Regions from separate parts of the Exiguobacterium sp. s128 genome, predicted to be linked through region 1. Evidence: riboswitches for the same ligand, from Rfam matches in the RefSeq annotation. Region 1 holds a riboswitch; each other region holds the start of a gene.

Region 1 (7,922 bases):
GTGACGTTTTGACACCAAACTTCATGATCGGGTACTGAACGACAAGCACCGTGATCGCATTGATCGTGATCAACAAAGCAAACAAACTCGTCCCACCGGATAATAACGTCGTTGTCGTCAAAAATTGTGGTAACGTCGAGTTAAACTGGCTGTAACCGAAGACACCGAAGATAATCCCTGCTAACGCAAACGTAAACGCCACATCGGTTTTCAAAAGACGAATCGTCGCTCCAAATGATACTTTTTTCCCACCATGACTCTCCGTGATTGGATGCCGCTTAAACAAAATGAAGATGGCGAGTCCATATCCGAGATAAACAGCTGCTGTTATATAGAAAGTAACCGCCGTATTTCCTGCACTGAGCAGCAAGGCAATTCCCGGTCCGATCGCCGCCGCGATGTTGATGCACGTATAACGAATGTTAAAGACAAACAACCGGTTTTCTTCATCCGTCGTATCGCTGATCAAGGCGCGAGCAGATGGTTCAAAAATCGACCGGAAAATCCCGTTTAACGCACTTAAGATGAAAAATGCCCAAAACGTCTCGACTTGCGCCAGTCCGATAAAGACGAGGACGAAACCAAATGTTCCGCTCAGCATCATCGTCCGCCGTCCATACCGGTCGGATAACGTTCCCCCGACAAAACTCATGACGAGACTCGCGATGGCTGAAATACTGAGAATCCAACCGACATCAACTGGACTGAACTTCAAGACGACGGATAAATAAATCGCAAAAAACGGCATCGTGATGAATGTCCCGAGCCGGGCGAAAAATGTCCCGAGCAACACCCCGACCGTCAAGGGATGAAGCTGTTTCAAACGTTGCATAAAAATCCCCCTTCCACAAAAAAATAATGCATCCTTCCATTATATAGGAAGAATGCATTAATCGAGCAGATTATTTACTGACTGGGACGACTGCCCCTTTGTATTCTTTCGTGATCCAGTCTTGTGTTTCTTTTTCATGCAAGATGTCGACTAAATCTTGGACTTTCTTTTCGTTCTCGTCCCCTTCACGTGTCACGATCAAGTTGACGTATGGTGAATCTTGTCCCTCTAAAGCAATCGCATCTTTTAATGGATTGAGTCCGTTGTCAATCGCATAGTTCGTGTTGATGAGGACTGCATCCCCTTCATTGTTTTTGTAAGCTTGCGGGAGAAGTGCTGCTTCGATATCTGCTTTGAACTTCAGTTTTTTAGGGTTTTCAACAACATCTTTGACTTCTGCGTCTGATGTTTTCCCGTCTGCTAGTTTGATGAGTCCTTCGTTTTGGAGCAATGTCAAGATTCGACCATGGTCCGCAACAGATGAACTCATTAAGATTTGTGCGCCGTTTGGCAAGTCACTCAATTTTTTATATTTTTTAGAGTAGACGCCGATTGGCTCGATATGAATCCCGCCTGCGCTCGCAAATTTATACGCTTTGTTTTCAGCCATCTGTGATTTCAAGTATGGTTCGTGCTGGAAATAGTTCGCATCGAGTTCTTTTTCAGCTAACGTTTTGTTTGGTAACACATAGTCGTTGAATTTTTTGATTTCTAACTTGTAGCCTTTTGCTTCATACTCTTTTTTGACATGCTCTAAGATTTCAGCATGCGGGACACTTGAAGCGCCGATGACGAGTGTTTTTTCATCGCCTGACGATGATCCCTCACCACATGCTGCAAGGCTGATTGCTAAAACGGAGACAGAGGCTGTCCCGACAAATTTTTTCCAAAGTTTCATGAATGATTCCTCCAGTTATAGTTAAGTTTTTTTATCGTTTGTCGATTTTTTTAACAAGTACGTCGCCAATGATCTGAATGATGAAGACGATGACGAGAATCAATAATGTCGCAACGACAATGATGTCGTTTTGAGTACGTTGGAACCCATCGATGAAGGCCAAGTTACCGAGTCCCCCACCACCCACTACTCCGGCCATTGCTGTGTAACCGACGAGGGCGACGAGTGTCACTGTGATACCAGAGACGATCGCAGGTAATGCTTCTGGAATGAGTACCTTATAAATGATTTGGAGTTTTGTTGCCCCCATCGATTCGGCTGCCTCAATGACTCCTTTATCGACTTCACGCAAGGCAAGTTCGACCATCCGTCCGTAAAACGGCGCAGCCCCGATAATCAAAGCCGGGATCGCTGCGGTTGATCCGATAATTGAACCGGTCACGAGTTTTGTCACCGGGAACAATAGGATGATCAAAATGATGAACGGAATCGACCGGAAGATATTGACGAAGAAACTGAGAATCCCGTAAAACGTCCGATTCTTAAACAAGAGTTCCTCGTTGGTCGCATACAACAGCAAACCGATCAACAGTCCGGCGACAAACGTCACGATTCCGGCGACACCTGTCATATACAACGTATTCACCGTTTGTTGCCCCATTACTAACCAATCTACATTTTCAAACCACTTGCTCATCGATGATCGACCTCCACTTCAACGTCACTCGCTTGAAGTTTGGCGATGACCGCTTGTGTTTCCTGTTCTGCCCCGATCAACTGAATGAACAGCGTCCCGAGTGCCCCGTCCTGCGTTTGTCCGACGTTCCCGCCAATGATATTAAATAATAAGGTCGAATCTTTCATGACTTCGGCAAGAATCGGGCTCTCAGCAGTCGAACCGACAAACGTCAACTGAACGATTTTCCCGGTCGGATACCGTTCCCGCAATTTCGTAAACGTCAATTCGTTTTCTGCTGAAGACGTCAACTGTTTGACGAACTCTTTTGTCATCGCCTGTTTTGGATGACGGAACACTTCGGCGACCGGTCCTTGTTCGACGATTTTCCCGGCTTCCATGACGGCGACCCGGTTACAGATTTTTTGAATGACGTGCATCTCGTGCGTGATCAAGACAATCGTCAGTTTCAGTTTTTTGTTGATATCGACGAGCAACTCTAAGATCGAATCCGTCGTTTTCGGATCAAGCGCACTTGTCGCTTCGTCACATAATAAGACGTCCGGGTTAGAAGCCAGTGCCCGGGCAATCCCGACCCGTTGTTTTTGACCACCCGATAGTTGCGACGGGTAAGCGCCTTCTCGTCCGTCGAGTCCAACAAGTTGAATCAGCTCGGCGACCCGTTCTTTACGGCGTGCTTTCGGATAACCACCGAGTTCGAGTGGGAACATGATGTTTTCTTCAACCGTCCGCGACCACAGCAGGTTAAAGTGCTGGAAGACCATCGAGACGTTTTTGCGGACGCCGCGTAATTCTTTTGGACGTAACGTCGTCATTTCGACTCCGTCGATTTGAATCGAGCCACTCGTCGGAGTTTCTAACATATTCAGCAATCGGATCAAGGTGGACTTCCCTGCTCCCGAATAACCGATTATTCCAAAAATTTCACCGCGCTCGATTGTTAAGTCGACATTGACGACGGCTTCAACCGATCCGCGCTTCGAGCGATAAATCTTTCCTACATCCTGTAAGCGAATCAATACTGTCCCTCCTAAACGTAAAAAAAGTGCGCACGTTTTAGAGCAAACGCGCGCACTTTTTCAGTACACAAAACCATTTGCTCTCATCTTGCAGACATTCGTCTGCTGGAATTAGCACCACTTCGGAATAAATTCCGCGGTTGCCGGGTTTCATCGGGCCAGTCCCTCCACCACTCTCGATAAGAGTTATCGGTATTTAGTTATTTTTAATATAATCTGAATATTAGCAGGGCTTATTTTGCTTGTCAAACAGTTTTTTCTGAAACTGGTTTTAACAGACTGAAAGCACGTGCTAAATCTTCTTTTAAGTCCTCTGCATCTTCCAGTCCGACCGAAATCCGGACGAGTCCGTCCGTGATGCCGAGCTCAGCGCGACGTTCTGCTGGAATCGAGGCATGTGTCATCCGTGCCGGAACGGAAATCAAACTTTCGACTGCGCCGAGACTCTCGGCAAGCGTAAAGAAGTGTGTCGCTTCGACGAGTTTCTCCGCGTTTTCCGCTGATCCGACATCAAAGCTGATCATGCCGCCAAAACCAGTCGCCTGTTTTTGTTGTGTCGCGTGACCCGGATGTGACGCGAGTCCCGGGTAGAAGATGTTTGAGACGACATGTTGGTCCTGTAAGAACTGAACGAGATCATGTGACGTTTCTTCGATCGCATCCATCCGGATACCAAGCGTCCGTAAACCACGGACAAGCAAGAAGCTGTCTTGTGGTCCAAGGATGCCGCCAGTCGAGTTTTGAATGAAGTGAAGATCTTCACCAAGTGCATCGCTGTTGACGACGACGAGTCCAGCGACGACGTCTGAGTGACCGCCGATGTATTTTGTTGCACTGTGCAAGACGATGTCTGCGCCGAGTGCAAGTGGTTGTTGCAAGTAAGGTGTCGCAAACGTGTTGTCGACGACGAGTTTCAAGTTATTGCGTTTCGCAATGTCCGCGACAGCTGTAATGTCCGTGACTTTCAACAACGGGTTCGTCGGTGTTTCGACGTACAGCATTTTCGTGTTGTCTTGAACCGCAGCTTCCGTCGCGGCAAGATCCGTCGTGTCGACGAATGTCACATGAATGTTGAACTTCGGTAAGACACGTTGCATCAAGCGGAACGTTCCACCGTAGACGTCATCGGTCATGACGATATGATCGCCTGACTCAAGCAGGTTGAAAACAGCATGAATCGCTGCCATTCCTGATCCAAACGCAAAACCACGTACGCCGCCTTCAAGATCCGCAATCAATCGTTCGATGCTTGTCCGTGTCGGGTTCGCTGTCCGTGAATACTCATAGCCTTCTTTTAACTGACCGATCTTCTCTTGTTTATACGTACTTGTTTGATAAATCGGAGGTGTAACGGCACCTGTTGCTCGATCGACACCTGTTCCCCCATGAATCAATGCTGTCTTTTTACGCATGTGTCTCGTCCACCTTTTCAAAGATTTGTTGGCTTAAATACCGTTCGGCACTGTCTGCGAAGACGGTGACGATGGTACTGCCGGGAAAACGATTTGCAATATCAAGCGCTGCTGCGAGTGCCGCGCCGGCTGAACTGCCGACGAGCAACCCTTCACGAGCCGCCAGTTCATGGACTTTTGTGAAGGCATCGTGATCAGAAATCGTATGAATTTCATCTACTAAGTCGCGGGATACAAGACTTGGCCATTTGGCCGTCCCGATACCTTCCGTCTTATGCGGTCCGGCCGGTCCTCCGTTGAGGACCGAGCCTTCCGGTTCGACGATGGCACCTTTTGTCCCGAGACGTTCTTTTAAGAATGCCGCTGTTCCGGCAAACGTTCCACCTGACCCGCATCCGGCGACGAACCAATCGATATGATCGAGTTCCGCCATCAGCTCAGGACCAAGTGTCCGCTGATACGTGACCGGATTTTCTTCGTTTTCGAATTGAAGCGGGACATAACTGTTTGGAATCGTTTGTCCCAGTTCTTTTGCTTTATCAATCGCGCCTTGCATATCGAGTTCAGTCGGTGTGTTGACGACAGTCGCGCCGAGTGCCCGCATCAACGTCTGTTTCTCCTGACTGAATTTTTCAGGAACGACACAAATGACTTGTAAGTCATATTTTTTAGCGGCGAGCGCCAAACCGATGCCGGTGTTGCCGGCAGTCGGTTCGATGATCGTTCCGCCTCGTGTCACGTGTCCCTGTTCGATCGCCGCATCAACGAGTTGAATGCCCAGGCGGTCTTTGACGCTGCCCCCAGGGTTCATCCATTCGAGCTTCGCCAAAATCCGCGTACCAGCAGGCAAATCGAATGAAGTAATCTCGTAAAGCGGCGTATTTCCGACGAGGTCCCGGACTGACTTCGCGATCATCCGAAGACGATGTCCCATTCATCACGACCGGCAAGCATTTTCTCGGCATAGTGCTTCGCTCCTTTAAGGTCGTGGGCGCTTGCGAATCCACATTGGACTTCGTTTTGCGCTGGAATTTCTTCTGCTTCTAAGACGTCTTGAAGTGTCTTCTCGACGAGTTCACTCATTTTTTCGACCGAATCGAAGTTCATCATCGCCATGTAGAAACCTGTTTGGCATCCCATTGGCGAAACATCGATGACATCGTCTGAATAGTTACGGATGTTTTCCGCGAGTAAGTGTTCAAGCGTATGCATCGCACGCATCGGCATTTGCTCGACGTTTGGTTGTGTGAAGCGGATGTCGTATTTGACGACTTGATCGACCTTACCGTCTTTATAACCGGCGACGCGGATATATGGTGCTTTGACTTTCGTATGGTCCAAGTTAAAACTTTCTACGTTCATTTTTTTGAGTGTCATGATTTATTCCCCCATTTTCTCGGCTTCTACGAGCCAGACGAAGTGATTGTATTGTGTGAATGTCACGTCGAATCCACGTGACGCAAAAATATCTTCCATGACTGGAATCAGTGGATAAAACTCCCGTTCCAAGTCTTCTGCCAAACCGTTGAACCCTTGTGCTTTTGCTTCTGCGATCGTCTGCAAACGTGCTTCTTCCGATACGAACATCGTGTCGGCATAGACGATTTTTCCGTCGTGCGGCAAAATTTCCGCCATCAAATCAACGGCTTCTCCCTTTTCCTCATCCGTCAGATGATGAAACGCATAGGTCGAAACAAAACTTTTCGCATGATCTGCCGTAAAGGACAGGAAGTGTCCATCCTGCACAGGTAACGTTGGAATCTTATTGATGAGGATTTCCCGCATCTCCGGGCTCGGTTCCACCGCCAAAACGTTTTGGTGCCGCTCGAGCAATCGCTGGGTCAGGTTCCCTGTTCCCGCCCCGAATTCGACGACCGGTGAGATCGCTTTTGTTGCCACTGTATCTAATATTTCTTCATAACGACGAAAGACTTCTTTGTACTCCGGATCGTGCCCCGTCACTGTGTCGTCGTATGTTGACGCCCACTCTGTAAATACATCCATAAAACGTACTGTCATGCCTGTTCGTCCTCCGTATCTCTTTTTTAATTCCGACTAATCGGATATGAATTAAAGTAATTTACCTTAATCGAATTGTAGCAGGGAGCATTCTGCTTGGCAAGGCGACTGCTTGAAAATCTTTCGAAAACAAAAAAAAGGCGCTGCCGGTAAACCGGCAACACGAATAATGTGGTTAGAAATGCCACGAAGGAAAACCCAGCTCTGATACGAACTTCTTCGTTCGTCGCATCAGAGGACGGCGCCTTTTCGATACATAAGCCAAGCTGTCCTCACATCCAGATTACCTGTTCCAATCCAAGGATCGTCTTCTTGTGCCGCTTCGTCTTTGGGGGACGACTTAAGGGGAGACAAACAAACAATCCTGGATTTTTTTGAACGGTTTTGAAATGAAAAGAAACAGTCGAGTTACATCTCTGCCAGACTTCCTATAAAAGCATTTCTAGAAGTTGATATGAATATACCATTCATAATTTATGATTGTCAACGGATTATTGTAAATATTCCGACAATTTAGCGTAAAGAGAAATCTTTTTTTTGATTCCTCTTGTTATTCCGCACAAAATGCAAAGACGTTTTGAACCGACTGGAACGCATAAAGCCTTGATACGACTTGATTTCCTTCGATTTTTAATAAAGCCGGAACACTCATGACCTGTGCCTGTTCTAGAAAATCCGGAATGAAATTTCCGTTCGCTTGTTCAATCCATTCCCCATCTTTTGTTGCTTCGACGATCTCAAGCATCCGACTTGCAATGGCACACGTCCCACACATCGGTGCATAGACATACAACAAACCGTTTTCTGGTGCTGCTGTGACTTCCTTCATCGATCACGTTCTCCTTTCGTATTTCTTGTCTTGTGCCAGTATACAGAAAAAAAGACGACGAGGAAACGAAATCGTTTCCTTGTCCTCTTTTCGTTAAGTATTACTCGTTGATCATCGATTTATAAGCAGCTGCATCCATCAATGCTTCGACTTGCGCTTCATCTGCAATCTCGATATCGACCATCCATGCCCCTTCGAATGGTGACTCGTTGACGA
Region 2 (7,922 bases), on a different contig from region 1:
TTGACGGTCGTCCTGGAGCGTGAAGTAATGACGGGTGTTGACTGGGACGGAAATCAAATCACCCGGATTCAACTCAATGTTGTAATAGCCGACTTCGTCATCCTGGATGGCAAAAACACCGTGACCGCTGACGATGAACCGGACTTCGTCATCCGTGTGATGGTGTTCTTTCTGGAAGTTGACGAGCAACTCATCCAAGTTCGGTGTTGCGTCAGACAGGGAGATGATATCAGCCGTCTGATAACCGCGACGTTCCGAGACATCCGTGATTTCCGGTTGGAACGTACCGAGAATCGTTTGTTTGTCCGCATCCGTCAACGTGTACGTGTCGACCAGTTCCGCTGGGAGTTTCGTGACATCCCATTGTTCATACAAGACGCCGCGTGAAGCCAGAAACGCAGACACCTCGTTTTGATCCGTATACCGTTCGTTTGTTTTTTGGAAAAGTACTGTTGCCATTGTAAATTCCTCCTTTTAATGAATCGCCTGTCGGCACGTTTGTAGTTTTAAGGTGTAACTGAACAAAAACTCGAATGCTTCCAACTGTTTTTTGGCTTCAAAGGCAGTCGGTGCCCAGACAGTGATGCCGTGATTGCGGATCAGGACGGCGCCGCTCTCGGCATGCACATGCGCTGCAAAGGCAGCGGCAAGTGTCGGAATGTCTGCATAGTTCGGGATAATCGGCACACGGACTTCCGCATTTTCTTCCCAAAGGCCGAGTGCTTTGATGATTTCCTGACCGGCAAACCGAATCTCGCCTTGGTCCCCGTACAGTTCCGAAATGACATTGTTGTCGATCGTGTGGACGTGAAGGGAACACCCGGCAGTCGTTCGGTTGAAGACCTCGACGTGGAGCAAGGTTTCGGCAGAGGGACGACCCGTCTGTTCGCCGATCAGTTGACCGGACGCGTCGACATGGACGAAGTCGTCCGGTGTATCCTGCCGTTTGTCCTTACCGCTTGCCGTCACGAGAAATTCAGTCGGTTGATCGGCTGTCCGGATGGCGAGGTTACCGCTCGTACCGGGAAACCAGTCGCGTGCGGCGAACTCCTGTTTAATGGCACGTAATTCTTCGTATCGTTTCAAGAATGTCATGCGTACACCTCCGTTGTCTGTAAGTGTTCGACGATGTCATAAAACGTTTCAAACGGTGTATAGGGAATACCGTGTTGTTCACACAGTGTAATCAGATAGTCCCGGGCATAGACGTGGTCAGCTTGTTTCGCCAGTTCGAAATCCGTCACGGAGTCACCGATGGCGATGATCGTGTCACCGTCCTGCTTGAGCTTTCGGGCAATCGACGTTTTACAACACCCGCATTGATTGTTGCATGCCGCATCGCAAGCGTGTGGCCATTCAATCCGAATCGTCTCTTCGCTAAAGTCACTGCCGTTGCAATAAATCGCTTCATCTGTCAGTAATCCTTTAAGAATGGGTTGGACAAAAAAGTCGATTCCGCCGCTGACGATCGCAAAGTCGATCCTGTTCGATTTGGCAAAGGCGAGTAAGGTCTTAAAGCCGGGACGAATGACAGCCCGCTGTTCCAAAAAATCAACATAGTCTTGTTTCCGGTCTGACGGAAGCAGCCGAAACATCTGTCCGACGCCGGACTGGATCGAAAGGGACCGGTCGAGCACACCTTTTTTCAACGGCTCAAAAGCTGCCGGTGGAGCAAATTCTTTCATCAACGCGATGATGTTGTCGTGTTCCGTCACCGTGCCGTCGAAGTCACATAAAATCCGGATCGTCATTTCGTGATCCCCCAAGCGTCAAGGGCGACCCGTAATTCTTCCTGCCGCGTTGCGGCACTTGTCAACGATTCTCCGGTCAGTGCGGCGTCGAGCGCCTGACGGAATGCAAGGACACCGGCAGCGGCACCTTGCGGATGACCGTGAACGCCGCCTCCGGCATTGATGACGGAATCGATGCCGAAATCATGAACGAGTTGGGCGACGAGACCGGGATGGATTCCGGCGGACGGGACCGGGAGAATCGTTTTTGTATTACCGATTCGGGTCGCTTCGACCGCAATCCCGCGGGCCAAGTCTTTGGCGAGGGCGACGTTCCCGTACGGCGACGGGAACAGTGTCAAGTCGGCACCAGCGAGTCGCGGTAACGTCCCGAGTAACACGGGAGCGGAAATCCCGTAATCAGGACTTGCGATCAAGGCACCGCTTAAGGCCGGGTGATTAAAGATTGGAACGGAAATGTCCGGATCAGCAGCTAACTCGCGCAGGACATCGAGTCCGTATGTAAACGTGTTGAGCAGGAAGGCCGTCGCACCTGCTTCAATCAAACGTTTTGCCTGCTCTTTCAAGCGGAAGACCGGACCGCTCAACGTAATCGCATAAAGAGCCCGTTTACCGGTCTGTTCATAATGTGCATGGAGAACTTCTCGTCCAATCCGTGCCCGGTCGAGTGCCGGTGTCAACGGATTGTCGTATAAGATTTCATCATCTTTGACGAGATCAATCCCACCGGCAAGCTGGGCTTCAAGTTGTTCCCGTAAAAAAACGAGGTCCCGTCCGATGACGCCTTTAAATATGCTCATCAACAGAGGGCGGTCATGGACTTGGATCAATTGACGGACGCCCTCGATGCCGAATTTAGCACCGGGAAAATCCGGTGTGAACGTAGCGGGAAGCTGAAGATCCGTCAGTTTGATTTGACCGTCGAGCGACAGCTTGCCGAAGACGGTCGTCAAAATCGCCGAAAAGTCTCGTGAGACGTTGTGTTCCGGATAACGGATTGTGACATACCCTTTTCCGTCGTGTTCTTCCGTATGGACGACTTGTCCTTTAAAGGATTCAAGCTGTTGTTGTTCCAAATGATTCAAATCGGTCCATGAGCCGACCGTCAGACCGAGGGCGATTTGCTCTGCCCGTTTTGGTAACTGATCGGTCACGCCGAGTTGGTACGTTGCGGTAATGTACGCCATGATCGTCGTCTCTCCCTTGTTAAAAAATACAAAAATGGTCCCTCGTCAATGACAAGAGACCATGAAGAATTGCGCGTGGACTCTTATCTGTCAGCGTGTTAGCTGCAAGAATTAGCACCGTGCCAAATGGTCGGTTGCTGCGACATCGTAGGGCTCGTCCCTCCGTCTGCTCTTGATAAGAATTGGATGAAATTGTGAAATATAATTGCAATTTTTACATGAGATGACGGACTTGTCAAACTATTTTTTGAAAATTTATTTTTTTGAAAATACTTCTTCTATAGACGATTCCGTTTTTGAATCCGTTTCACTAAAAATTGGAATTGACAGACTACCAGCAACGCACGTAGTATTCAAATCAACATCAAATCACACGACAACTACATATGACTCTTATCGTGAGTTGGCAGAGGGAATTGGCCCGAAGACGCCGCAGCAACCGACCATCCGGCACGGTGCTACATCCAACAGACATTCGTCTGAGAGATAAGAGGACGGAGTATTCTACTGCGCCTCTTTTCTTTGACGAAAAGGGGCGTTTTTTCGTGTGATCATCAAGGGGGAAATCATAATGGGATATCAAGCATTTACAGTACAGGACGCCATCGAACGGGTTCGGACACTCGGTCTGATCGGCAATGAACCGGTGACGGCAGAAGAAATCGGGGACGGCAATTTAAACCTGGTCTTTCGGATTCATGCGGGGGACCAGCACCTGATTTTAAAACAAGCGTTACCGTATGCGAAGGTCGTCGGTGAAAGCTGGCCGCTGTCGCTCGAGCGGGCATGGATCGAACAGTCAGCGTTAAAAGAATTCGCGAAAGTCGCGATTCCGTTCGTCCCGCGTGTTTATCATGCCAGCAAAGAAGAAGCCTTTACGGTGATGGAAGACTTGTCTCATCTGACAATCGTCCGGGCTGGATTGCTTGAGGGAGAGAAGTATCCGTTGCTCGCGGAACACATCGGTTCGTATTTGGCACGGACGCTCTTTTATACGTCGGATTTTGCCCTCGGCCCGGTCGCGAAAAAACAGATCGCCCGTCAGTACTACAATCCGGATCTGTGCGACATCACGGAGAAACTGATCTTCACGGATCCGTTTTATGACGCGGAAACGAATGCGATTGAAGCAGGACTGGAAGCGGAAGTCGACCGGGTCTGGAACGACGCGGAGCTGAAACGGGAAGTCGCGAAGCTCGAAGCACTTTTCATCACGAAAGGTGATGCCTTGCTGCATGGCGACTTACATACCGGAAGTATTTTTGCTTCAGCCGATGAAACGAAAGTCATCGATCCCGAGTTCGCGTTTTACGGACCGTTTGGGTTTGATGTTGGTCAGTTCATCGCGCATCTGTTTTTTGCCGCTTATCCGAACTATGACCAGTTGCGCGAGGAACGGATCAAGGACATCGATACGTTTTGGCTGACGTTTGCGTCGACGTTCAAGGCGTTGTGGGAGCGGGAAGCGGTGGAACCGTTCCGTTCAGCGGACGGTCTCGTCGAGGATGTTCTCAGTACGATTTTACAGGATGCGCTTGGATTTGCCGGATGTGAATTGATCCGCCGGACGATTGGACTGGCACTGGTCGCGGACTTGGAACAGATTGCCGATCCGACCGTTCGTCTCGAACGGAAACGCCATGCGTTACGCCTCGGTGCTGCGTTGATCAAACGCCGGACGGAATGCAAGACGTTTACGGATCTGCGGAACTTTGACGTAACGGAGGAACTCAGCCGATGAGTCAATTCGTTCAGAGCATCATCTATGAAAATGGGACGGTGACGATTTTGGACCAAACCCGTCTGCCGCAAGAAGAACGGTATGAAGTGATCCAGGACTTGGCGCAAGCGATTGACGCCATTAAACAACTTCGTGTCCGTGGGGCACCGGCAATCAGTTTATTTGGTGGTTTTATCCTGGTCCAAGAAGCGTTCCGTCGGACGACAGGACCGCTTGACGAGGTGAAACAGGAACTGTTGACGGTGTCGGCACAATTACTGTCCACCCGGCCGACCGCCGTCAATTTGCGAAACGTCCTTGACGAACTGAATCAACTCATTGTTTCGGCAACGACGCTTGCGGAACTGCCGAAACGTCTGGAACAAAAAGCACTGGCGCTTTATGAGGCGGATGCCAAGACCTCCCGGCAAATCGGTATTCATGCGCTAGAATTGTTCCAGTCCGGTGACCGGATTCTGACGATTTGTAATGCCGGATCGATTGCGACAGCGGCTTACGGGACGGCACTTGCTCCGTTTTATCTAGCGAAAGAACAGGGGATTCCGCTCGCCGTTTATGCGTCGGAAACCCGTCCGTTACTGCAAGGGGCACGTTTGACGACATGGGAACTGCAACGAGCAGGGATTGACGTGACATTAATTACCGACAACATGGTCGCCCATACGATCAAAGAAAAGAACATCACTGCCATCATCGTCGGTGCTGACCGTATTACGCGAAACGGCGATACGGCGAACAAAATCGGCACGTTCCAACTGGCGTTACTGGCCCGTGCTTTCGGGATTCCGTTTTATGTCGCCGCACCGCTGTCGACCTTTGATTTTACGAGCTTGTCGGGAGACGAAATAGAAATCGAAGAGCGGGCAACGACGGAAGTGACGCAGTTTGCCGGACAAGTGACGGCGCCTGCAGGTGTACCGGTCTTCAATCCTGCTTTTGACGTGACACCACACGAATTGATCACGGCAATCATCACAGAACTTGGGGTCATCGAACAACCATCCGTGGAAACGATCGAACAAACGCTTGGATTAAACACGATTTAAAACAAACAGGGATTCGTGTTAATTGATGTCGAATCGCGTGTTAACTTACGTCATTGCCGGATGTTTGCAACACGTATCACCAGTTCCGAAAAAAATAATCAAAAAAACAGGTTTAACTTAGAATAGAATCGGTAATATTCAGTATATGAAAGGATGGTGATGCACATGAATGATTATCAATGTATAGGGAACGATCGCATGTCGCTTCGAAAAGAAGAGGATCACCGGACTTGACGGATGCAACATGACAATCGACACGAAGTGATTCGTGTTTTACGTGCAAATTGCACGGCGCAAGAACGGTTTACGATATGTGATCGTTCCTGAAAGCAGGAAGGGGGAGTCGCGAACAGCGACCCCCCTTTTGTGCGTATTCAGCTACCCCTATGCCTTTAAAAGCAGACATGGATATGAGATGATATAAGAAGTCAGAAAATTCAACTACTAAATAGCAAGGGGCCAGACAATGCGAACCTATACAAAGGAGATTCAAGCGATCATCGACAACGTAGAAAAAGTAATCATCGGTAAAGAAGGTGTGATTACACAATCTTTAGCAGCGTTACTTGCCGGAGGGCACGTCTTGCTCGAAGACGTACCAGGTGTCGGGAAAACGATGCTCGTCCGTGCATTTAGCCGTTCAATTGGTTTGACATTTAAACGTGTTCAGTTCACACCCGACCTGCTGCCGTCTGATTTGACGGGAGTTTCCATGTATAACCAAAAGACGAGCCAGTTCGAATACCGACCGGGTCCTTTGATGGGAAACATTGTCCTGGCGGATGAAATCAACCGGACGTCACCGAAAACGCAATCGGCCTTACTCGAAGGGATGGCGGAAGCCAATGTAACGGTAGATGGAGAAATTCACACGTTACCGAATCCCTTTTTTGTCATGGCGACCCAAAATCCGATTGAACACGAAGGCACGTATCCACTTCCGGAAGCGCAACTCGATCGCTTTTTGATCAAGGTCAAGATGGGATATCCCGACTTCCAACAAGAGATGAAATTGCTGACACGCTTTGAACGGGATGAACCAATCGATACACTGCAGTCTGTCATCACGCGGGATGAATTGTTACGGATGAAAGAAGCCGTCAAGGACGTCCATGTCTCCCAGCCCGTTAAAAAATATATCGTCCATCTCGTACAAGCGACACGAACTCACGGATCTCTGTATCTTGGAGCAAGTCCTCGTTCATCGATTGCCTTGATGAAAGTAGCGCAAGCGTGGGCGTACATGGAAGGACGATCATTCGTCTTACCGGATGATGTCAAAGAATTATTGACTCCCGTCCTTTCACACCGTCTGATCTTAACAGCGGATGCCCGGTATCACGGGCAGACAGCCGAGCGTATCCTGGAACAAGTGAAAAAAGAAGTCGCCGTACCGATTCAACAAGACGTGGAGTCTTTATGACACGATGGCAAATCGGTTGGCGTTACGCCGTCTTGCTGTTCACAGTCCTCTCCCTCTGGGTCTATGCCCGAATTGACGGTGGGAATGTCGCTTCCTTGTTAGTGTATGTCATGGGAGGATTGACGATCTATTGGACGTTATTTTTAATCTGGCCGGTCACACAAGCGATTGCGACGCGTGAAGTGTCGAATAAAATGTTGGTTGCCGGGACCGATATTCCGGTCTCGCTCAAAGTCCGGCGGAAGTTTCCATTTCTTGTCGGATCTGTCGAGGTCAAAGAGGTCGTTCCAGCGGAGTTAAGTGAAGAACAACTGGACATTCGACATCCGCTCCGGGCCCATTACCGAAAAATCGAACACATTGAATACCTGATTCCGTCGATTCGCCGTGGGCTGTATCAAATTCCCGGTTGTGTGATCGAGATTCGAGATCCCTTTGGGTTGTTCATGCGTAAAAAACTGTATCCGGTTGAGACGTATCTGGCGGTTGAACCCGCTCGTTTAGCAGTTCAACTCCCACATGAAGACGACCGGGGAGACGGTGGGATTTCACCCGTCTCGCTTGATTTACGCCAGTCATCGTTTACCGTCGTCGGCGTAAGAGAATACGTCAGCGGGGACCGGATGAATCAGATTGATTGGAAAGCGACCGCAAAACGTCAAGGATTGATGACAAAAACGTTTGAACGGGAACAGGAACGGGAGACGACGATTGTGTTTGATGAAGGAACCGTCAGTGATGATGATTTTGAACGCAGCATCTCGATGCTGGCTG
Region 3 (7,922 bases), on a different contig from region 1:
AGGTCGAGACGGGTTTTGCTTTGAGCCAGACCTAATGCCTGAAGTTGCTCCTGCATCCACGCAGTACCGGAGCGTCCGGTCGCGAAGACGACGCGTTGACTCGAAAATGTTTCGTGTTCAGTCGTGAGCAAAAATCCGTCCGCTTGTTGTTCGATTGTCGCAACAACCGTCTCAAAACGAAAGGTGACGTGTTGGTGAATTGCGGCTTCGAGCCGTCTTAAAATCCGTTCCGATAGTGCGCTTCCTAAATGCCGGACCGTCGTTTCGATCGTCTCAAGACCGGCCACTTTTGCCCGATCAGCTAGAACGGGATTGGACGTGGAGTACAATTCAACTTCATTTGCCCCGTAGCGACACAAGAGTGCATCGACTTGTTGCATCAAGCGGAGCGTTGTCTTCGGTCCAAGCTTTTCGGCAAGTTCGCCTCCAAATCCAGCAGAATAGTTGTATTTCCCTTCCGATTTCCCGAGACCGCCAAAACCAAGATAGGCTTCTTGCTTGGTCCGTTGTTCAAGTCGTTTTCCGGCATCAATCAACAGGACCGTCTGACCCTGTTCCATCAGTTCATGTGCCAAAAAGATGCCAGCGACGCCGGCACCGATAATCGTCACATCATACATCATTTGACCAGCTCCTTTTCGTCAGTATACAAAAAAACGGATTCCTGTTGAGGAATCCGGAGTTCGAAAACGATTATTTCCAGTCTGTGATGTCGTTGATCGGCAGACGAACCGATGGGTAACCAGCGTCAACTGCTTTTCCGATGGAAAGGAGCATGACAGGAAGGTAACGGTCTTTATCCATACCGAAGGCTTCAGCGATTTGATCTTTTTCGTAGCCGCCGATCGGATTTGTGTCATAGCCGTGCGCACGCGCGACGAGCATCAATTGCATCGAGACAAGACCTGAATCGATCAGGATGCTGTCACGAAGTGTATCCGTATCTTCCGGGCTGTAGAAGCCTTTGATAGCCGGTACTTGGCGATCGCGGACATCTTGTGGCATTAAGCCTTTTTCAACTGCCATATCGTAGATGGTATCGATGCTGTCGACGGCATTCATGTCACCGAAGACGGCGATGACAGCAGATGACGTCTCGACTTGGACCTGGTTGAACTTCGCAAGTGGAGCGAGTGTCGCTTTACCTTCTGCGCTGTCGATGACGAGGAAGCGCCATGGCTGCATGTTGACAGAAGATGGAGCAAGTGTCGCTTCTTCAAGGATGTGTGTCATCTCTTCTTTTGAAATCTTGACGTTTGTGTCGTAGTTACGGATTGAGCGGCGTCCTTTAACGATTTCCATAAAGTCTGTAGTTGTTTGAGTTGTCATAGTAATAATCTCCCTTTTATCTGATCTCTATTTTTTTTGAGTTACGTCGTACTTATTTCCAGTCTGTGATGTCGTTGATCGGCAGACGGACTGATGGGTATCCTGCGTCGACGGCTTTCCCGATTGATAAAAGCATGACCGGTACGTAACGGTCTTTATCCATGCCGAATGCTTCTGCGATTTGCTCTTTCTCGTAGCCGCCGATTGGGTTCGTATCATAACCGTGTGCCCGGGCAACGAGCATCAATTGCATCGAGACGAGACCTGAGTCGATTAAGATGCTGTCTCTCAGTGCGCTGGCTGGTACACTTTCATACATGCCTTGAATCGCAGGTACTTGACGGTCGCGGACATCTTGCGGCATGAGTCCTTGTGCGACGGCTGTATCATAAATGTTTTCAAGTTGGTCGACCGCATTCATATCACCGAAGACAGCGATGACGGCAGACGACGTCTCGACTTGGACCTGGTTGAATTTCGCAAGTGGAGCGAGTGTCGCTTTACCTTCAGCACTGTCGATGACGAGGAAACGCCATGGCTGCATGTTGACAGAAGATGGAGCAAGTGTCGCTTCTTCAAGGATTTGTGTCATCTCTTCTTTTGAAATCTTGACGTTTGTGTCGTAGTTACGGATTGAGCGGCGTCCTTTAACGATTTCCATGAAATCAGTCGTAGTTTGTGTAGTCATTTGAAAGTCTCCTTTTTAATTAACGGTTGTTTTAGGTAAAGTGAGGGCATTCGTTTCAATCCGTTGCATCATCTGTGTAAGCTGGTGTTGTTCGTCTGCCGTGAATCCTTCAAGCAACTGCTCGAGGAAGTCATCTTTTTGCTCACGTAACCGGGTGATCCGGGTTGCGCCTTCTGGCGTCAACGAAACGAGAATGACGCGGTTATCTGTTGCGGAACGGACACGTTCAATCATGCCGTTCGTTTCAAGATGCTTTAAGTGTCGTGTCACAGCTGCATTATCGACGTTGACCCGTTGCTGTAACTCTTTTTGACTAATCGTCGTGTCGACCTCGAGTTGGGCTAATAAGTCCATCCGGGTTTGGCTAAAGCCGTCCGTACAGAGATCGAATTTTTGAGCAATCGTCTTATTGACGGAGACGAGTGCATAAATCAGCCGTCCTTTTTCAGTACAGGAAATACTCAAGTTCATCACATCCTTCCCTTCGTTCGAAAAATCCTTGACGTATCAAAGATTGATATGTAAACGAATATAACGCGTCTGTTTCACTGTTGCAACGAATATGCTTGATCGACGCAAAAAAGATACCGTTTCAAGTGAAAGGGTATCCGAGTCAACCGACTTAACTGATTTTTTGTTGTTTCCGAGGAGTCGTCCCGGCATCAATCGCGGCAATCATCCGCCGGAAATGACCTAACCAAAACTGCAGAAACGGACCGATCAAGAAAATGGATAAAATCGTCCCGAAGAAGACCGGTCCACCGAGTAACCAACCGATTCCGCAGGCAGTGATTTCCATGAACGTCCGCATCATCCGGATCGACGTTCCAAATCGCTCAGCAAGCGTCAAGGTCAGTCCGTCACGGGGTCCGGCGCCATACCCGACAGCGACATAAAGCCCCGCACCGATTCCAATGATGAAGATACCAGTGATCAGCCAAAGCGTATTTTGCCAAACGGATGAAAAGGAGGGTAAGAGACCGGAACCGAGGACTAAGTTCATGAACACCCCGACGAAAATCGCATTGACGAGCGTGCCGACCTGCGGGGTGATCCGGTCGAGCAAATACTTGACGAATACCAACAACAAGCCGACAAGGAGGATGATCGTCCCGACGGAAAACGGTGTTTTATTTTGGAGACCAAGGTGAAGAACGTCCCACGTCGAGACGCCAAGTTGTGCCGTGATCATCATCGATGAACCGACGGCAAGTAGAAAAAGACCAAATAAGAACAATGCCCATTTTAAGACGGAACGTAACAGCCAAGACGTTTGAAGGGTCTGCATCATTTACGGATAACACCTCACTTCTAGATTAAAATTGATTCATTAACTGTATCATGTTTGTGAACAAAATCGAAGCGAATCCGATATTTTCCATCTTTAGATGGAGGGAATGGGGATGTCGTATCCGTATACTAAGGAAAAGGGGGCGTCGTCTTGCAGAAAATTCGGCATTTCATCCGTTTTACATATCTTGAAGCCATCTGTTGTGTCTTCCCGGTCGCGATTTTCTTTGCGCTTGCAACATCCCGTTATCTGCCGTCTGAACCGATTGCCCGTTATGATTTGTTGCTGCTCTGGTGTCTCATCGTGCAAATTGTTTTGCTCGTGACACGGTATGAAACAAAAGAAGAGTTTAAACTGATCTTAATCTTCCATGCGATTGGTTTAGGTCTTGAATTGTTCAAGGTCCAGGTCGGTTCCTGGAGTTATCCGGAAGAAGCGTGGAGCAAAGTTATGGGTGTTCCGCTCTATGCCGGCTTCATGTATGCCAGTGTCGCGAGCTACATCTGCCAAGCTTTCCGCCGGTTTGATCTCCGTGTCACCGCGTTTCCACGTCCTGCACTCGCCTTAGTGATAGGTCTCTTAGTCTACTTGAATTTTTTTACCCATCACTGGTTACTTGATTTCCGCTGGATGTTGATGGGACTGGTTGCACTGGTCTTCTTAAAATCCTGGGTCTATTACCGCCTGAATGAGACCGTCTACCGGATGCCGCTTGTCCTGTCGTTCGGTTTGATTGCCTGGTTCATCTGGCTGGCAGAAAACATCGTGACGTTTTTTAAGGGATGGGTTTATCCGAATCAGGAGGAAGGCTGGGAACTGGTCGACTTCGGTAAACTCTCCTCCTGGTTCTTACTTGTCATCATCACGATTTTGATTGTTGCCGTCGAAAAATACCGCCTGGGTGATCCGTCAATCGAAATTAAACGTGAACCTTAAACAAAAAAATACCGGGTCATTTTTAGACCAACCTTGGCTAAACTCACTTGCTATAGTTGAAAAAAAGCAAAGGGGTTGTTGAAAATGATGCAACAGATCATGGAGCGAGCGAAAGATTTGGTCGCAAGTAAATTACAGATTGTTGAAACGGCAGAAGACTGGGAGTTGCTGCTCGAGGAAATCCGGGGAATCGACGAATGGATCCAACTATCGCGTTATTACACACCACGCAAGAATCAATCCGGACTTGTCGAACCGGTAAAGGATGAACCGGCACCATTACTCAGTCAGAAGCGGGAAGTAGCGGAACCGACCTTCGAGCAACGATACACGTACACGTTTGTCCGTGAGCTGAAAGGAGGCTCGTTACGGGAATGGCCGAACAGTCATATCTCCGAAAAAGAGATCCGTCAGTGGAATCTTGAGCATGGGATGGAAGTCCGTGTACAAATCAGCCATCAAGATCACCGCCGGACGTCACTGGAAGTGCTCGCCGTCATCGCAACCGATCAAATGAAGACGCTTGAGGAACGAATTGTCTTCGAGAAATGTATCGTCAAGAATCACGGTATCATCGAGTCGACAGTCGAAGGACCGTTGAAGGATGAGACGGGGAAACCGTTTTATTACGCAACACCGGTGGAAGACATGCGATTCTTTCAATTGAAGGAAGGACAACTCGTCGATCTTGTCATGTGGAAAGGTCATCCGGAAACGCTGACGATTGTTTGGAAGTATGCCTTTCAATATGAAGAACCGATCGTCCAGCCGTTGAGCTCGTCACAGGATACGAAACGAGCAGGTTCAACCACCGAAGTGATCGTGACACCAGAATCAAAGAAATCTACCGGTCGTTACGCCAAACAAATGAAACGAAAACCAAACATCAAAAAAGCACGACAAGTCCGTCAGATCCGTGAAAAAAAGCAACAATCGATTGCGCCACTCGTCACGACTTCTTTACCGGGACAACCAATCGACTTCATCGATAAGAAGCCACTTGATTTTGCATCTTTTGAAGGAATGCGTCTCGTCATCGTCGGGAATGAACAACAGGCGCCCGTCTACCGGACCTTTTTCGCCGAGACAGGAATCGAATTGATTCATCTTGCGGGAGACGCCCAGTCGGCTAAGAAAATCGCCAGCCTGGCTAAAAAGACCGATGCCATCGTCGTTATCACGAGTCGTGTCTCCCATGCTGCGTCAGCACATGTCATTGCGCAAGCGAAAAAATATAATATTCCGTTTGCGATGGAACGACTGGACGGTCGCCGTTCACTTTATACGGCCTGTCAGCGTCAGCTTGAGAAAGCCCGCCTGAATCAGTTAAAAACAGGGAAATCCTGAAAATAACTGAAACTCCTTGTGCGATTAGCCGTAAATAGGAGTAGAACTTATTTTGAGGAGGATCTCCATGATAAAAGAATTAAAATTATCCGCACGTGAGGCACTCAGTGGACGTTGGGTCTTCATGGCACTTATGTTTTTACTGTTTCTTATCATTCAAATGATTCCAACTGCCTTTTCTTCTGATCCTAACGAAGACTTTCAGTTCATCGATTTGATTGGATTTGTGCTAAGCATACTTCTCCTACCGCTTGCGATCGGTTGGGCATGGCTCGCAATGTCTGTCTCCCGTAAAGAAGACGCAAAAATCGTTGATTTATTCGAACCGTATAAAATTTTCTTGAAAGCAGTTGGTCTTTCAATTGTTCAAGGTATTCTTCTTGGATTGTGGTTCTTACTGTTAATCGTTCCCGGAATCATCAAGTCGTTTTCGTATCTGTTGACGTTCTACATCCTACGCGACGAGCCGTCGATTGGAATTTTGGATGCGATCACCCGTTCACGCCAAATGATGGATGGCCATAAGATGGAAGCCTTTATGCTCGTCCTCTCATTCATTGGTTGGTTCCTGCTCGGCTTGATCACCATCGGAATTGCCTTCCTCTGGGTTGGACCTTATTTCAGCGTCACGCTTGCGAAGTTTTATGATCGGATCCGCGGCGAGGTAGCACCCATCGAGGAATCAACGTTTGTTGCCCCATATTAAGACAACGAGGATGAGAGCCCAGCTCTCGTCCTTTTTTATCGCTGTTTTTAATTCCGATTGGAAAACAGGGTTTAATGGTTGCTTTACTCTGCTAAAAAGTGTACGATAATTCCAATAATTCTTATCAAGAGAAGTCGAGGGAATGGCCCGAAGACACTTCAGCAACCCCGCAAGCAGCGGAAGGTGCTACTTCCTAAAGGAATCTTTTCCTTTACAGATAAGAGCAGACACGATCAATCCGTCGCTCTTTTCGATTTTCGAGAAGAGCGACTTTTTTAATGAGGGGGACATAGCGGATGGAGTATGGATTTTGGTTGCCGATTTTTGGAGGATGGTTACGGAATGTCGAGGACGAACAGATGCCGGCGACATTCGATTATGCGAAACAGGTCGCACAAACGGCTGAACGAATCGGTTTTTCGACGACGCTGATTGCGGAGTTGAATTTAAATGATATTAAAGGACTTGAAGCACCAAGCTTAGAAGCCTGGACGACGGCAGCGGCGATTGCCGCAACGACGGAACGACTGGAAATCATGACGGCCGTCCGCCCGGGGTTCCATAATCCGGCGACGACGGCGAAGATGGCAGCGAACATCGATCAACTCAGCAACGGACGATTTACGCTAAACGTCGTCTCGGCCTGGTGGGAAGAAGAGGCCCGGCAATACAACGGCATTTTTACGGCCCATGATGAACGGTACGCTCGGACCAAAGAATTCGTCACGATCATGAAAGGGTTATGGGCAGACGCCTCACCATATAGCTTCGATGGCAACTACTATACGCTCGAGCAGACACAACTGCATCCGAAGCCGGTTCAACGACCGGGCATCAAGCTGTATGCCGGTGGAGAAAGCGAAGCCGGAAAACAAACCATCGTCGAACAGTGTGATGCCTATGTTATGCATGGGGGAACGGTTGAGGAAGTGACCGTCAAGATTGAGGATATGAAAACGCGTCGACATGCAACAGGGCAACCACCGCTTGAAAGTTTTGGCCTTGCTGCCTACATCATCTGCCGGGATACAGAAGAAGAAGCGGTTCAAGAATGGCAACGGATCACGGACGTCAAAGAAGACAGTGCCGGTTACGTCGGCTACGACGACTTTGTCAGTAAATCGCAACTCGAGCAACAGGTAAAACGGAATGATTATTCGGTCTCAAACCGCGGACTCCGTCCGGATTTAATCGGGACACCGGAACAGATTGCCGAGCGGATTCTCGCCTTTGAAGAAGTCGGTGTCACATTGTTGTTGTTACAATTTTCACCGCAACTTGAAGAAATGGAACGCTTCGCACGCGACGTCATGCCGCTTGTCGAGGAAAAACGAAAGGTAGGTCAAACCAAATGACAAAAATTCATATCTTACACGAAAATCAGGAATGGACGGATCATCTGATTAAACGACTCGAGGAACTGGAGTTGCCGTATGAACAGTGGCATCTCGACGAAGGGCAAGTCCCGCTTGATGAAGTCCCGCCGGAAGGCGTTTTCTACAGCCGAATGAGTGCGTCGTCGCACACGCGTGGCCACCGTTACGCACCGGAATTGACGGAAGGAGTGCTCGCTTGGCTTGAAGAACATGACCGGACCGTCTTCAACGGAACGCGTGCCCTACGTC
Region 4 (7,922 bases), on a different contig from region 1:
AGCCAGAGCAGTCAAATCCACGAGTCGTTGTTCCGCCCCAAACATAAGGAGTTCCTTTATGTTTAGCAGCTTCGCTTAGAAGGCGTGTACGTGTTGATGAAGAAGTCGTTGATTTTTTAGCTGTTGCAGTAGAAGCTTTGTATGTTTTCGTGTACTGCGTAGACACATAACGTGTTTTTCCGCCGTATGAAATTTTTGTCCAGCTGCCTGATTTACCTTTGTATGTAAATGATTGGCCTGCGTTTACTTTACCGACGATGCTTGCTTTTGTAGAAGGAGCTGTACGAACGCGTAATCCGCTATCTGTGATCTTGACTTTCGTTACTGTCGAAGCTGCCTCAACTTTACCTGTTCCCACTGATGCAAATCCTGAAACCACTAATGCTGCTGCCGCGACCGATGCTAGAAAACGTTTCATATGTGAAATCCTCCATGTCATTTTAAAGTAGTTTTGAAAACCGGGTTATATGATCAATCTCATTAAGTGTTTGTTTAAGCAGTTTGCCTTACAACTGTGTAAGTTTTTCTCTGCACGATTATCTTAGCATGCGGAGACATGAAAACGTTTTTTCAGTTCCGCTACAAAACATGACGTTTTTGTAACATAACTGCAATAATATGCTCGAATATTACAAAGAAGAAATTCCCATTCTTTAAATCACGACGAAAGAGGTGCAAATGTGATACCTTTAATGCACGAAGAAATTATTAAGCTACACTTGTAAAATAAACAGCGAGATCTTTGCAACTGAATTTATATGAAGAATAGGTGAATGCATATGCCAACTGAAAAAACCGACAAACCAGAACGTTCCTATACACTTGCTCAATTGAGTAACCTGACATTAAAAGACTTATATGAAATCGCAAAAGCAAAAAATGTGCCACAGTACCGAGAAGCCCGTAAACGTGAATTGATGTTCAAGATTCTGAAAGCGCAAGCGGAATCGACAGGTCTTTATTTCCTCGAAGGGGTATTAGAAGTCATCCCCGGTAACCCACAGATGCAAAATGATGGTGGCTTCGGCTTCCTTCGTCCTATCAACTATTCGCAATCCTCTGAAGACATCTACATTGCCGCCTCACAAATTCGCCGTTTTAACCTCCGTAATGGAGACGTCGTGACCGGAAAAGTTCGTCCGCCAAAAGAAAATGAGCGGTTCCAAGGTCTTTTAAGTGTGGAAGCCGTTAATGGAGAAGCACCGGATACGGCACGAAATCGGTTATTTTTCCCGGCATTGACACCGATCTATCCGGATCGTCTGATGCGACTCGAAACTGAACCACGTCATCTGTCCGTTCGTGTCATGGATATGATTGCGCCGGTTGGATTCGGACAACGGGGATTGATTGTCGCGCCGCCTAAGGCAGGTAAGACATCTCTATTGAAGGAAATCGCCAATTCGATTCAAGTCAATCATCCGGACGTCGAGCTGATTGTTCTTTTAATTGATGAAAGACCGGAAGAAGTGACGGACATCGAACGGTCCGTACCGGGAGCAGACGTCGTCAGTTCGACGTTTGACGAAACACCGGATAATCACGTTCGGATTTCAGAGCTCGTACTTGAACGAGCGATGCGTCTTGTGGAACATAAAAAGGACGTCGTCATCTTAATGGACTCCATCACACGTTTGACGCGCGCCTATAACTTAACCGTCCCGCAAAGCGGTCGGACGTTATCAGGTGGGATCGATCCTGCTGCTTTCCATAAACCAAAACGCTTTTTCGGTGCCGCGCGTAACATTGAGCATGGTGGCAGTTTGACGATTCTTGCGACCGCGCTCGTCGAGACGGGCTCACGCATGGATGATGTCATCTATGAAGAGTTTAAAGGGACCGGTAACATGGAACTTCATCTAGACCGGAAACTATCCGAGCGTCGGATTTTCCCGGCCATCGATATTCGGAAATCCGGAACACGGAAAGAAGAGTTGTTGTTACCGCAAGATCAACTCGATGCCTTGTGGACGATTCGTCGGACGATGAACGAATCAAACGAGTTTGTTGACAGCTTCTTACGGAAGATTCGTGACACAAAAAACAATGAAGAATTTTTTGTGGAACTGAACAAAGAAAAGAAGAAACCGGTCCGACGCGCACCTGTCAAACCGCGTGTGACGAAAACAGACACAACGACATGAAAATAGGTATTGCGGGTCGTCAAAAAATCGTTTAGTATAGGAAGGTAACTTACTCTGGCTCAGCAAATGAACCAGGGCGGAAGGAGAGAAAACAACCATGAAACAAGGAATTCACCCAAAATACAACAAAGTTGTGTTTATGGATTCAACTACTGAGTACAAATTCTTGACTGGTTCTACACGTTCTTCGAACGAGACAATCACTTGGGAAGATGGAAACGAGTACCCACTCATCCGCGTGGATGTGTCTTCGGACTCGCACCCATTCTACACTGGTCGTCAAAAGTTCAACGCTGCAGACGGTCGTGTCGATCGCTTCAACAAAAAATACGGCCGCAAGTAATTGCGACTTCTGTATACAAAAACAGCCTGTCTCCATCACTGGAGCAGGCTGTTTTTGTATAGGCTGAATTGAGCACGGTAAGCGAGATAGGTTTTAAGCACAAAGGACAGACCGATTGCTCCAGCAGCCCCAACGAGGTACGGCAACATATCCGGGTTGTTCGCAAAATGTGCAACCAGCAAACCGAAAGAAAAGTGACGACCCAGAAAATAACCAGCTCCTAAAAAGAGACTGATCCAGATCAAGGCGCCTGTGTAGGCATAGGTCGCGAAAACTTGAAACGGCATCTTCGAGACACCGGCGAAAAAAGCAGACAGCTGACGTAATCCGGGTATGTAATAGCCGATGATCAAAACGGATTTTCCATAACGTAAAAATCCGGCCTCTGCTTGAAAGATATGTTTTTCGGAAATTCGTAATTTAGGGGCAACCCGGTGCAGCAACGGCATACCAAGTTTCAGACCTAACAAATAGCTGATCGTCATACCGATACAACTCCCGGCATAGGCTGCGAGAATCGTTCCGATCAGAGGTAAATCACCGCGATGCATCCAAAAACCAGACATGACGAGTAACGTCTCATCAGGAACAGGTAAACCAACGATACCACCAGCGAGTAGAACGGCGAGTCCGAACGCTCCATATTGATGGAGGACTTCATGTAGCATGTGATGAATCGGAGTCACCTTCCTTCAAAGAAACTTCTCTTTTATTGTACAGGAAAGAGATACCAGTTGAAATGACAAGATGAAGAATGAGGGAAATCGGAAATAGGTTTTTGATTTTGAGAAGTCAACTCTTTTTCTCAATTTAGATTCGGGCTATACTCGTTAAAGTGACTAATTTAGAGGACGGTGTTTTCGATGATGCATGTGATCAATCAATATGGTTGGATCGAAGTGATTTGCGGGAGTATGTTTTCCGGAAAATCAGAAGAGTTGATCCGTCGTGTCCGACGGGCACAGTACGGCAAGTTACCGGTCCAGGTCTTTAAACCGGCGATTGATGACCGCTACCACGAAGAACATGTCGTGTCGCATGGTGGCAATTCTGTCATCGCGATTCCGATGGCGACGAGCCGTGACGTGTACGTGGCGGTAGCAGAAGAGACGCAAGTTGTTGCAATTGATGAGGTTCAGTTTTTTGACGATGAGATCGTCTCCGTCATCGAGGCGCTTGCGCAAGACGGCAAACGCGTCATTTGTGCGGGGCTCGATCAGGATTTCCGGGCGGAACCGTTCGGGAAGATGCCAGAGTTGCTCGCCCGCGCCGAGTTCGTGACGAAATTGCAGGCGATTTGTTTATCGTGTGGTGATCCGGCTTCGCGGACCCAACGCCTGATTGACGGTCAACCGGCAAACTATCATGATCCGATCATCTTAGTCGGTGCTTCTGAGTCTTATGAACCACGTTGCCGTCATTGTCATCAAGTGCCGGGTAAACCCCAACCGTTACAAGAGTGGAAAAAACAACAACAAAACTAATCCTTTCTTAAAAAGGATAGCGCAACAAAGCTGACAGGACTGTTAGCTTTGTTTTTTTGTTAGCTGAACGTTCAACCCGTCTCGGTCAACCGGCTGAACTGTTCGACGAATCGGATCGTCTCCTCCACAATTGCCTCTTGATCGTAATCGAGCGTCGCGACATGATACGAATTGAGCAGACAATACGTACGTTTGTCGACAGAGCTGATTGTCCGGTGCAGGTAATCGGAGCAACTGGATGGGACGACGTGATCTTCCACAGAATATAAAATAAGGGTGGGAATTTGAAGTGTAGGTAAGTCGGGAACCGTGTCCCGGATCAAGCGTAACAGTTCTGCTGCACACGTGGTCGGGACGAAATCATAAATGATTTCAAAAGCCGGACGTTTGATATCGGGGGCGCTTTCAGGCAGTTGGTCCGGACAATCATCGAACGATAACGCTTCGTACGCTGGGACGGACAGGGCTGCGTTGATCGTGATGATGCCATCGACCGGCAATCCTTCGGTGGCGAGTGCTAAGGCGAGCGTCGCCCCCATCGATTGACCGACGATGAAGATGGATGGACACTGTTTGGCTAACAGGTCAAATCCTTCGCGGACACTTTGTTTCCAGTCTTCAGCAGTCGAAGCGGCAAAGTCACGGAGGTCGGTTCCGTGACCCGCTAAGCGAGGTGCATGGACGGTGAAACCATGTTCTGCGAAGCGTTCGCCTACAGCACGAACACTTTGTGGTGTTGCGTTAAAACCATGACACAACAGAATCCCGACGGATCCACGTTCTAATAAAAAGGCATCAGCCCCTGGTAAAACAGGATAAAGCATACTCATCAAGGTGTCCTCCATTTCAAAAATAAAAAAACTCGTTTGGCTTTGGACGGCAAACGAGTTTCTCGTATGTATCATCCAAAGCGGTTGCTTTGCTGGTCGGAGCACCTTGCGAATTGCAGGTTGCCGTGGAGTCCTAGAGCCAGTTCTCTCGTCCACTCTTGATATATCGTATAGGAATTGTCGGATTAATCATTGTGAAGATAATAGCACTGACGCGAAAGAGTTGTCAATTCGTCTTTGACCGCTATCCGGAACGCTTCTATGATGACGCACAACCCAGGATCTCAATCGATATGGGTCATATGGTTTATTTTTGAAAATATGGTTGACCTTTAAAAGATATACCTGTAATGTAAAAATTAGTTTTACGACATAAGCTTGATTCGAAACAACACACATATGAATTTCATACTGCAACACTTATCCAGAGAGGTGGAGGGACTGGCCCTACGAAACCTCGGCAACAGACTCATTATGAGCACTGTGCCAATTCCATCAGACAGTTGTCTGAGAGATGAGTCGAGTGGATTCTGCCTTTGTGCGGATCCAGGTCTCTTCTTGTTTCTTAAGAAGAGGCCTTTTTGTATTTTTAAGGGGGGAAACGTGGTGATTACATTCAAAAATGTAAAAAAAATCTATCAGACACAAGATCAGTCAATCGCTGCACTAGACGGTGTCGATCTTGAAATTAAAAAAGGTGAAATCTTCGGGGTCATCGGATTTAGTGGGGCCGGAAAAAGTTCGTTGTTACGCTGTGTCAACCTTCTCGAACGTCCAACATCCGGCAGCGTGACAGTCGATGGGCAAGAATTGACGAGCCTCTCGGCAAAACAACTCCGCGAAGCCAAGCAACAGATCGGGATGATTTTTCAACATTTCAACTTGCTGGATTCGAATACCGTCTTTGCGAACGTCGCGAAACCACTTGTCCTGACAGGTGTCAAAAAGGCTGAAATCCATCGGCGTGTCCATGAACTCCTCGCGTTCGTCGACCTGGCCGATAAAGCCGATCATTATCCGGATCAGTTGTCGGGTGGACAGAAACAACGGGTCGGAATCGCCCGGGCACTCGCGACCCAGCCGTCGGTTCTGTTATGTGACGAAGCGACATCGGCGCTTGATCCGCAGACGACACAACATATCCTGCGTTTACTGAAACAGATCAACGAGGAATACGGCATCACGATTTTACTGATTACACACGAGATGGGCGTCATCCGGGAGATTTGTGACCGGGTCGCCGTCATCGAAGCCGGCAAGCTGATTGAGTCGGGTACCGTGTTCGATGTCTTCTCGAACCCGCAGACGGCGACGGCGAAAAACTTCGTCCGGTCCGTCATGCAGGATGAAATTCCGGCGTCCGTTCAACAGTTGATCGAACGACGTGAAGCCAACCATCATATTTATAAGATCAACTTTCTCGGAGCACATACCGGGCAACCGCTGTTGTCACAAGTCGCAAAACGGTTTGACATCGATCTTAACATCCTGCACGGGAGTATCACGGAACTGCAAAACATCCCGTTTGGCAGTCTGCTCGTCGAACTGATTGGTGAAACGGCAGAAATCAGCCGGGCCTTGCAATACATCGACGAAGCCCAAGTCACGGTCGAGGAGGTGCTCGCAGATGCTGGTTAACTACACGGATATTTGGACCGCCTTCCTGCAGACCTTGACGATGGTCGGTCTGTCATTACTCTTTTCGACCTTGATTGGTTTACCGCTTGGGATTTTGCTCGTCGTCACACGAAAAGGGGCGTTGCTCGAACAAGTCCCGTTCTTCAACGTCTTGAGCAGTATCGTCAATATCTTCCGGTCGGTGCCGTTCATCATCTTACTCGTCGCGATCATCCCGTTGACCCGTCTGATTGTCGGTTCATCGATCGGGACACAGGCGGCAATCGTTCCACTCGTCTTTTATGCGGCGCCGTACATCGCCCGATTGATCGAAAGTTCGTTGCTTGAAGTCGACACGGGGGTCCTCGAGGCAGCAAAGGCAATGGGAGCGACACCGTTGCAGACGATTTTCCGTTTCTTATTGCCGGAAGCACTCAGTTCATTGGTCCTGAACTTGACGATTGCGACGATCGGCTTGATCGGAGCGTCGGCGATGGCCGGTGCGATCGGCGGCGGAGGCCTCGGGGACTTGGCGATCACCTACGGCTACCAACGGTTTGATACGACCGTCATGCTCATCACGGTCGGGATACTCGTCATCCTCGTCCAAGGTTTACAGACGATGGGCAACCTGTTGGCACGAAAAATTCGCAGACACTAAAAAACATAGAGAAGATAAGGGAGAGATGAACGATGAAAAAAGGATTAGCGATTGGTGCAGCATTAACGATGGTATTATTTGCAGGGTGTGCGGCGTCCGGGGAAGAGGATCAAAATACGGTCAAGCTCGGCGTCAGCAGCTCGGATACGCAAGTTTGGGAATACGTCGCGAAAAAAGCGAAAAAAGAGGGCATCACGATTGAACTCGTCAAATTCTCCGATTATGTGCAACCGAACCTGGCACTCGCAGAAGGCGAAATCGATGCCAATTCGTTCCAGACGATTTCGTACTTCAATGCCTTTAAAAAAGAACATAACTTAAAGCTATCGCCGATTGCGACGACCGTCATCGCACCGATGGGGATCTATTCGGATAAAGTCAAGGACGTCAAAGATATCCCGGTCGGTGGAAAGATTGCCGTCCCGAACGAGGCGACGAACATGGGACGGGCACTCCTGTTGCTGCAGGAAGCCGGCTTGATCAAGCTACCGGACGACTTTGACGGAAACGGAGCCGTCGACAAAATCGTCGAGAATCCGAAAAAGCTGAAGATTGTCCCAGTCGTCGCCGGGCAGACGCCACGTGTTCTGCCGGATGTATCGGCATCAATCATCAATAACGGGATCGCCGTGGATGCCGGCTTTAATCCGATCAAAGACTCGATTCTCCATGAAAATGCAACAGCGAAACCCTATATCAACATCATCGCGACACGAACGGAAGACAAAGACAAAAAGACGTTGAAGAAAATTGCTTCACTTTACCAACAGGATGATGTCGCGGCCTTCATCAAAAAAGAGTACAAAGGAAGCACGATTCCGACGTTCGTCCCACTCAGTGACA

The links. A riboswitch is a leader RNA that binds a small molecule or an ion and turns the genes downstream of it on or off. The one in region 1 is predicted to bind S-adenosylmethionine.
Region 2: it holds a riboswitch for S-adenosylmethionine, as region 1 does, so the genes downstream of both, mtnK (S-methyl-5-thioribose kinase) here and KNQ13_RS02405 (methionine ABC transporter ATP-binding protein) in region 1, are expected to answer to the same signal.
Region 3: it holds a riboswitch for S-adenosylmethionine, as region 1 does, so the genes downstream of both, KNQ13_RS10040 (LLM class flavin-dependent oxidoreductase) here and KNQ13_RS02405 (methionine ABC transporter ATP-binding protein) in region 1, are expected to answer to the same signal.
Region 4: it holds a riboswitch for S-adenosylmethionine, as region 1 does, so the genes downstream of both, KNQ13_RS11865 (methionine ABC transporter ATP-binding protein) here and KNQ13_RS02405 (methionine ABC transporter ATP-binding protein) in region 1, are expected to answer to the same signal.

The regions. Positions count from the first base shown of each region.
Region 1 is NZ_JACSMT010000003.1:101,697-109,618, forward strand. Features, by position in the region: gene KNQ13_RS02390 (MDR family MFS transporter) at 1-832, opposite strand, end outside; gene KNQ13_RS02395 (MetQ/NlpA family ABC transporter substrate-binding protein) at 903-1,730, opposite strand; gene KNQ13_RS02400 (methionine ABC transporter permease) at 1,762-2,427, opposite strand; gene KNQ13_RS02405 (methionine ABC transporter ATP-binding protein) at 2,424-3,446, opposite strand; SAM riboswitch class I at 3,527-3,632, opposite strand; gene KNQ13_RS02410 (bifunctional cystathionine gamma-lyase/homocysteine desulfhydrase) at 3,692-4,858, opposite strand; gene KNQ13_RS02415 (PLP-dependent cysteine synthase family protein) at 4,851-5,774, opposite strand; gene KNQ13_RS02420 (S-ribosylhomocysteine lyase) at 5,771-6,235, opposite strand; gene KNQ13_RS02425 (class I SAM-dependent methyltransferase) at 6,239-6,877, opposite strand; gene KNQ13_RS02430 (thioredoxin family protein) at 7,428-7,706, opposite strand; gene gcvH (glycine cleavage system protein GcvH) at 7,807-7,922, opposite strand, start outside.
Region 2 is NZ_JACSMT010000022.1:33,016-40,937, forward strand. Features, by position in the region: gene KNQ13_RS09810 (1,2-dihydroxy-3-keto-5-methylthiopentene dioxygenase) at 1-459, opposite strand, end outside; gene KNQ13_RS09815 (methylthioribulose 1-phosphate dehydratase) at 475-1,095, opposite strand; gene KNQ13_RS09820 (2-hydroxy-3-keto-5-methylthiopentenyl-1-phosphate phosphatase) at 1,092-1,751, opposite strand; gene KNQ13_RS09825 (2,3-diketo-5-methylthiopentyl-1-phosphate enolase) at 1,748-2,938, opposite strand; SAM riboswitch class I at 3,019-3,120, opposite strand; SAM riboswitch class I at 3,329-3,431, shown strand; gene mtnK (S-methyl-5-thioribose kinase) at 3,510-4,679, shown strand; gene mtnA (S-methyl-5-thioribose-1-phosphate isomerase) at 4,676-5,725, shown strand; gene KNQ13_RS09840 (AAA family ATPase) at 6,192-7,148, shown strand; gene KNQ13_RS09845 (DUF58 domain-containing protein) at 7,145-7,922, shown strand, end outside.
Region 3 is NZ_JACSMT010000023.1:30,607-38,528, forward strand. Features, by position in the region: gene KNQ13_RS10000 (NAD(P)/FAD-dependent oxidoreductase) at 1-620, opposite strand, end outside; gene KNQ13_RS10005 (nitroreductase family protein) at 694-1,329, opposite strand; gene KNQ13_RS10010 (nitroreductase family protein) at 1,382-2,017, opposite strand; gene KNQ13_RS10015 (MarR family winged helix-turn-helix transcriptional regulator) at 2,033-2,488, opposite strand; gene KNQ13_RS10020 (YczE/YyaS/YitT family protein) at 2,640-3,308, opposite strand; gene KNQ13_RS10025 (DUF817 domain-containing protein) at 3,459-4,244, shown strand; gene KNQ13_RS10030 (DUF2325 domain-containing protein) at 4,329-5,591, shown strand; gene KNQ13_RS10035 (DUF975 family protein) at 5,659-6,297, shown strand; SAM riboswitch class I at 6,416-6,521, shown strand; gene KNQ13_RS10040 (LLM class flavin-dependent oxidoreductase) at 6,594-7,652, shown strand; gene KNQ13_RS10045 (ATP-grasp domain-containing protein) at 7,649-7,922, shown strand, end outside.
Region 4 is NZ_JACSMT010000033.1:20,189-28,110, reverse strand. Features, by position in the region: gene KNQ13_RS11895 (C40 family peptidase) at 1-418, opposite strand, end outside; gene rho (transcription termination factor Rho) at 780-2,144, shown strand; gene KNQ13_RS11885 (type B 50S ribosomal protein L31) at 2,242-2,487, shown strand; gene KNQ13_RS11880 (DedA family protein) at 2,523-3,155, opposite strand; gene KNQ13_RS11875 (thymidine kinase) at 3,351-3,971, shown strand; gene KNQ13_RS11870 (alpha/beta hydrolase) at 4,043-4,801, opposite strand; SAM riboswitch class I at 4,867-4,969, opposite strand; SAM riboswitch class I at 5,219-5,322, shown strand; gene KNQ13_RS11865 (methionine ABC transporter ATP-binding protein) at 5,408-6,439, shown strand; gene KNQ13_RS11860 (methionine ABC transporter permease) at 6,429-7,079, shown strand; gene KNQ13_RS11855 (MetQ/NlpA family ABC transporter substrate-binding protein) at 7,112-7,922, shown strand, end outside.